Regions from separate parts of the Kitasatospora sp. NPDC058048 genome, predicted to be linked through region 3. Evidence: riboswitches for the same ligand, from Rfam matches in the RefSeq annotation. Region 3 holds a riboswitch; each other region holds the start of a gene.
The links. Region 3 has a riboswitch for S-adenosylmethionine ahead of ACFVVA_RS06965 (IclR family transcriptional regulator). Riboswitches for the same ligand answer to the same signal wherever they lie in the genome.
Positions count from the first base shown of each region.

Region 1: another riboswitch for S-adenosylmethionine. It lies ahead of ACFVVA_RS14315 (aminotransferase class V-fold PLP-dependent enzyme); the one in region 3 lies ahead of ACFVVA_RS06965 (IclR family transcriptional regulator).
Region 2: another riboswitch for S-adenosylmethionine. It lies ahead of thrC (threonine synthase); the one in region 3 lies ahead of ACFVVA_RS06965 (IclR family transcriptional regulator).

Region 1 is NZ_JBHVRT010000011.1:18,074-20,329, forward strand. It holds gene ACFVVA_RS14315 (aminotransferase class V-fold PLP-dependent enzyme) at 1-1,135, opposite strand, end outside; SAM riboswitch class IV at 1,187-1,305, opposite strand; gene trpD (anthranilate phosphoribosyltransferase) at 1,414-2,256, opposite strand, start outside.
Region 2 is NZ_JBHVRT010000019.1:152,498-154,753, reverse strand. It holds gene ACFVVA_RS21520 (glucosyl-3-phosphoglycerate synthase) at 1-941, opposite strand, end outside; SAM riboswitch class I at 1,053-1,189, shown strand; gene thrC (threonine synthase) at 1,206-2,256, shown strand, end outside.
Region 3 is NZ_JBHVRT010000005.1:15,833-18,088, reverse strand. It holds gene ACFVVA_RS06970 (hypothetical protein) at 1-786, shown strand, start outside; SAM riboswitch class I at 885-1,027, shown strand; gene ACFVVA_RS06965 (IclR family transcriptional regulator) at 1,228-1,941, shown strand; gene ACFVVA_RS06960 (threonine/serine exporter family protein) at 2,013-2,256, opposite strand, start outside.

The DNA of each region.
Region 1 (2,256 bases), on a different contig from region 3:
CCAGCGGGTGGGCACAGAACAGGCCGTCGCGCACCCCGATGCCGTACTCGGCGGACAGCGCGGCCGAGAAGTGCGAGCTGTTCCAGCCCCGGACGACGAAGGACAGCACGCCGACCCGGGCGGAGTCGGAGCCGAACAGGTTCAGCACCTTGACCTGCGGAATCTGCGCCAGCCCCGCGGTCAGCCGGGCGATCAGCTGCTGCTCGCGGGCCTCCAGCGCGTCGAAGCCGGCCTCGGTCAGGGCCCGGCAGGCCGAGGCGATCGCGTAGGCGCCGATGACGTTCGGCGAGCCGGCCTCGTGCCGGGCCGGGCCGGTGTGCCACTGCACGGCCACCGAGCCGTCGCTCTCCCGGGCCACCGTCCGGGTCGCCCCGCCGCCGGCCAGGTACGGCTCGGCCGCGTCCAGCCAGTCCGCCCGGCCGGCCAGCACCCCGGCGCCGAACGGCGCGTAGATCTTGTGGCCGGAGAAGGCGATCCAGTCGACGTCCAGCTCGCGGACCGAGACCCGGTGGTGCGGCGCCAGCTGGGCGGCGTCCAGCACCACCCGGGCGCCGTGCCGGTGCGCGGTCCGGGTCAGCTCGGCGACCGGCCACAGCTCGCCGGTCACGTTGGAGGCGCCGGTGACGCAGAGCAGCTTGGGGCCCTCGGGCGCCCCGGCGAGGGCGGCGTCGAGCGCGGCCACCGCCTCGGCCCGGGAGCGCGGCGCCCGCAGGTAGGTGACACCCAGTCCGGCGTGCGCCCAGGGCAGCAGCGAGGCGTGGTGCTCGGTCTCGAAGGCGAACACCCGGGTGCCGGCCGGAACGGCCGCGGCCAGCAGGTTGAGCGAGTCGGTGGTGGCCCGGGTGAAGACCACCTGGTCGCCCTCGCGCAGGTCGAGGAACTCGCCGACGGTGCGGCGGCTCTGCTCGAACAGGTCGGTGGACAGCTGGGAGAGGTACCCGGCCCCGCGGTGGACGCTGCCGTAGTACGGCGCGTAGGCGGCGACGTCGTCCCACACCCGCTGGAGCGCCGGGGAGCTGGCCGCGTAGTCCAGCGCCGCGTAGCCGACCTTCTCACCGTTGGCGAGCGGAACCTGGACGTCGGCGCCGAGGACGGCGAGCGGGGCGCAGGTCTCGGTGATGGCGAGAGCGGACATGAGGATGCACTCCTTCAGGGGTGAGGGACCCCGGGAGTGCTGCTCGTCCGGCGTCCGCGCTTGTCGCACGGACGGCTTGCCGTGACGACCCGGTCCTCACCCAGGGCACCCCGCCACGGACGGAGGGTTGCCGGACAGCCAGCTGGGGCTTCGCGCTGTCACTCATGACCTGGCGAAGACTCTAGGCCGCGTCCATCGGGTGGTCAAACGGGCATCCAGCATCCGGACAGCACGGGAGCCCGTGCCGGCGTTCCGGCACGGGCTCCCCAACTACCGCCTCAGATCCGGCTGGTGGCCTCCGACCAGCGTCGCAGCAGGTCCTGCGCGGCACCGGAGTCGATCGCCTCCGCGGCCCGCTCCATGCCGGCCGCCAGCTGCTCGGCGAGCGGCGCCTCGCCGAGGTCCAGCGCGACCAGCGCCGCCGCCGTGTTCAGCAGGACGGCGTCCCGCACCGGCCCGTGCTCCCCCGCCAGCAGCCGCCGCGCGACCTCGGCGTTGTACGAGGCGTCCGCCCCGCGCAGCGCTTCGATGCCGACCAGTTCGATGCCGACGTCCCGCGGGTCGAAGGTGGTCTCGGTGACCACCCCGTCGCGCACCAGCCAGACCTGCGAGGTGGTGGTGATGGTCAGCTCGTCCAGCCCGTCGTCGCCGCGGAAGACCAGCGCCGTCGCGCCCCGTTCGGCCAGCACCCCGGCGATCAGCCCGGCCAGCCGGGTGTCGAAGCAGCCGATGGCGTGCGCGGTGACCCTGGCCGGGTTGGTGAGCGGGCCGAGGATGTTGAAGGAGGTCGGCACCCCGAGGTCGCGCCGCGCGGTGGCGGCGTGCCGCATCGAGGGGTGGAACTTGGCCGCGAAGCAGAAGGTGAGACCGACCTCCTCGGCCACCTCGGCGACCCGCTGCGAGGAGAGGTCCAGCGCCACCCCGAGCTTCTCCAGCACGTCCGAGGAGCCGCTGGCGGAGGAGGCCGACCGGTTGCCGTGCTTGACCACCTTGGCGCCGGCGGCCGCCGCGACGATCGCCGACATGGTGGAGATGTTGACGGTCTTCGCCCGGTCCCCGCCGGTGCCGACGATGTCCACCGCCGGTCCGGGGATCTCCAGCGGCTCGGCGTGCTCGTACAT
Region 2 (2,256 bases), on a different contig from region 3:
TCGCGGGTGAACTGGGTGAGCTGGGGATGGACGAGGTCGGCGGAGGCCTTGAGGCGATGGGTGCGGTCGAGGCGTTCCAGGGCGGTCCGGTAGATGGTGGCGGCCATCCGGCCGAGGGCCTGGCCGTCCTGGTGGCGGTGGTGCCGGACGCCGACGTCCACCTGGGCCAGGGCGTCCAGGCCGGCCAGTTCCAGGGCGTCGACCAGCAGGCCGAGTTCGACGCCGTAGCCGGTGGGGAAGGGCAGCCGTTCGAGCAGTGATCGGCGGGCCGCGTACTCGCCGCCGAGGGGCTGGACGAAACCGGCGAGTTCCGGCCAGTGGAGGTTGAGCAGGGGCCGGGCGACGAGTTCGGTGACCCGGCCGCCGCCGGCGGGCAGGACGGCGCCCTCGGATTCCAGCGGGCGGTCGTACATGGCCTTGACCAGCTGGATGGACTCGTCGGTCAGCAGCGGGCCGAGGATGCCGGAGACGAGGGCCGGGTCGAATTCGCGCAGGTCGGCGTCGACGAAGCAGACGATGTCGCCGCGGGTGACCAGCAGCGAGCGCCAGAGCACCTCGCCCTTGCCGGGGACGGCGGGCAGCCGGGGCAGGACGGCGTCGCGGTGCTCGACCCGGGCGCCGGCCTCGGCGGCGACGGCGGCGGTGGCGTCGGTGGAGCCCGAGTCGACGACGACGAGTTCGTCGACGAGCGGGAGGCGTTCCATCAGCTCGCGGCGGATGGTGCGGACGATGTCGCCGACGGTGGCCTCCTCGTCCAGGGCGGGGAGGACCACGCTGACGGTGCGGCCGGTGCGTTCCTTGGCGGCGAGGAGGGTGCGGACCGGCCGGTCGGCCGCGCTCCAGGAGCGGCGGCGCAGCCAGGACGCCGCCTGCGGGAGGAGCTCGGGAATCGGTTCGGCGGGCACGGAGGTCTCCTCGGCGGGGTCGGTGGGACGGGTCATCTCGCGTGGCGGACGCACCCGTTCAGGATTGACGCCTTCGGATACAGTCTTCGTACAGCGGTCGGACCTTTGCACGCCGGGGTCGCCGTTGAGCACCACCACAATTTCACAAGCTCATCCAGAGGGACTGAGGGAACGGCCCGTTGACGTCCCGGCAACCTTCCCGCGCGGCTGTCTGTCGACAGGCCCCGGCGGGACAGGTGCCAATTCCGGCCTGTGGCGCGACCGTGCCACGGGGAAGATGAGGAGAGAGGCCTCGCCATCATGGCTATCGACACCGCCGCACCCTCCCCCAGCCTTCGGCCGGGGGGACCCCCACCCGTCGACCTCGGCCCCGCCGCCGCGCTGTCCTGTCGCGAGTGCGGCACCCGCTTCCCGCTCGGCCCCAGCTTCGCCTGCCTGGAGTGCTTCGGCCCGCTGGAGATCGCCTACGAGTTCGGCAGCGAGGGCGCCGAGGAGCTGCGCAAGCGGATCGAGGCCGGTCCGGCGTCCATCTGGCGGTACGCGCCGCTGCTGCCGGTTCCGGCCGACGTGGCGTCGAAGCCCAATCTGAACCCGGGGTGGACCCCGCTGGTGAAGGCGGACAACCTGGGCCGGGAGCTCGGTTTCACCGCCCAGCTGCACGTCAAGGACGACTCCGGGAACCCGACGCACTCGTTCAAGGACCGGGTGGTCGCCTGCGCGATCGAGGCGGCCCGGGCGTTCGGGTACACCACGCTGTCCTGCTCCTCCACCGGCAACCTGGCCGGCGCGGTGGGGGCGGCGGCGGCCCGGGCCGGGTTCCGGTCCTGCGTGTTCATCCCGCACGACCTGGAGCAGGGCAAGGTCGTCATGGCCGGGGTGTACGGCGGCGAGCTGGTCGGCATCGAGGGCAACTACGACGACGTGAACCGCTTCTGCTCGGAGCTGATCGGCGATTCGGCCGGCGAGGGCTGGGGCTTCGTCAACGTGAACCTGCGGCCGTACTACGGCGAGGGTTCCAAGACGCTGGCGTACGAGATCTGCGAGCAGCTCGGCTGGCGGCTGCCGGAGCAGATCGTGATCCCGATCGCCTCGGGCTCGCAGCTGACGAAGATCGACAAGGGCCTCCAGGAGCTGATCAGGCTCGGCCTGGTCGAGGACCGGCCGTACCGGATCTTCGGCGCCCAGGCCGAGGGCTGCTCGCCGGTGTCGGCCGCGTTCAAGGCCGGCCGGGACGTGATCAAGCCGGTCAAGCCGGACACCATCGCCAAGTCGCTGGCGATCGGCAACCCGGCCGACGGCCCGTACGTGCTGGACATCGCCCGCCGCACCGGTGGCGCGGTGGAGGACGTCA
Region 3 (2,256 bases):
CTGGCCGAACTCGGCCTCGTCAGCCCCACCGAGGCCACGCTCTGGCAGGCCGTCAACCGGCTGGTCACCGATCACCCGGTGGAGTCCGTGGAGGTCACCCTGCTCGGCGAGCGGCCCCGGCACACCGCCGTCACCCTGCGCTGGCCGGGCGAGGACCCGCTGCTGGACCCGTGGTACCAGGTACGGGTCGCCACCGCCGCGCTCACCGGCGACCTCGCCTCCGTCCCGGTCCGCCCCTACCTGGCCGCCGACGACCACGTGGAATGCCTGATCGCCCTCGCCGAGGAGGGGCTCGGGCGCGCCTTCCTCGCGGGCGACGTGATCGACGTGGCCCAGCTCGCCGGGCAGCCCTTCGACCCCGTCGAGACCGCCGCGGTGGTCGCCGCCTACCGGCTCGCCCCGGAGGCCGCGGCCCTCCTCGACCTCGCCGCCGAACACGTGCCGCTCGGCTCCCTGCGGGACGTGCGCACCGTCCTGGAGGCCGAGGTCGCCCCCGAACGGCGCCGCCGCCGCGGCCGCCACCACCCGCTCCGGCCGCGCCACGGCACCCTGCTGCGCCGCACCGTCATCCGGCACCGGTGGGACGAGGCCCTGCTGCTCCCGGCCGGCGACGCGACCCTGCTGCTCACCCCGGTCGCCGACTACCTGCTCGGCCCCGAGGGAACCCGGCCGACGGCCTCCGAACGCGCCGCCGCCCTCGCCGCCCTGAGCGACTGGGACGCCACCGCCCCCGGCGGCCCGGACCGGGCCCCGTGCACCGGCCTGCCGGAGCCGCGCCACCGCTGAGCGGGCCCGCGGGCGGCGGCCGGGGGCGGGGGTCGGGGTGGGGGTCGGAGGTGGGGGGGCTTGCCGAGCGGCCCGGGAAGTCTTGTATCGTTCCTGGCGAATCATCCAGAGGGGTGGAGGGACCGGCCCTACGAAGCCCCGGCAACTCCCCGTTCGACCCGGCGTCCGAAGTACGCGCCGTGCCGTCCGGGGGCAGTGCCAACTCCGGCCTGTCGCCACTGTGGCGCGGGAAAGATGAGGAGACACGGTGCTCTCTGTGCTGTCCTTCGCCCGGGCGCTTCCCGCCCCGGCGCTTTCGCGTACCCGTCTCGTGCCCGGCGCAGGCAATCGGCCGTTTCCCCCGGCCCGTCCTCGCTGACCACACCCCCCGGCTCCCCGCCAGGAGCCGCCGTGAGCAGCGACCGTCCGCTGCTCCGGGCCCCGAGACTGGAGTACCCCCACATGGAGAACACGAGCGGCGTCGGCGTGCTCGACAAGGTCACCTCGATCCTCGGCACCCTGGAGGCCGGCCCCGCCACGCTGGGCGGCCTGGTCGCCGCCACCGGCATGGCGCGGCCCACCGCCCACCGGCTGGCCGTCGCACTCGAACACCACCGCCTGGTCAGCCGGGACACCCAGGGCCGGTTCATGCTCGGCCCGCGGCTCGGCGAGCTCGCGACGGCGGCCGGCGAGGACCGGCTGCTGGCCGCGGCCGGCTCGGTCCTCTCCCAGCTGCGCGACATCACCGGGGAGAGCGCCCAGCTCTACCGACGGCAGGGCGAGGTGCGGATCTGCGTGGCCGCAGCCGAGCGCCTCACCGGCCTGCGCGACACCGTTCCGGTGGGCGTCACCCTCCCCATGAAGGTCGGCGCCGCCGCCCAGATCCTGCTCGCCTGGGAGGAGCCCGAACGGCTCCACCGCGGACTGCAGGGCGCCCGCTTCACCGCCACCGCGCTGAGCGGCGTACGGCGCCGGGGCTGGGCCCAGTCGGTCGGCGAGCGCGAACTCGGGGTCGCCTCCGTCTCCGCGCCGGTCCGCGGCCAGTCCAACCGGGTGGTCGCCGCCGTCACGGTGTCCGGGCCGATCGAACGCCTCACCCGGCACCCCGGCGCCCAGCTCTCCCAGGCCGTGGTGGAGGCCGCGCACCGGCTCACCGAGGCGCTGCGCCACCCCTGAGCGGGGCCCCGCCCGCGTCGGGGCCCGGCCGCATCGGGGCCCCGACACGGGCGGGGCCGTCTGCCCCGGGCTCAGGCCCGGGGCAGCAGCACGGCGCGGGAGGGACGGGGGATCCGGCTGATCACCGAGCCGATCAGGGTGCCGATCGACACCCCGAAGACCGCCGACACGGCCGTCAGCACCGACTGCGCGCCGTTCCCGACCTCGATCTGCGCGGTGTGCAGCAGGCCGAAGGAGCCCGGTACCACGATCCAGAACGCCGGGAGGTAGAGCACCTGCCAGAGCGGACCGCCCGGCAGCCAGTGCACCAGGGTG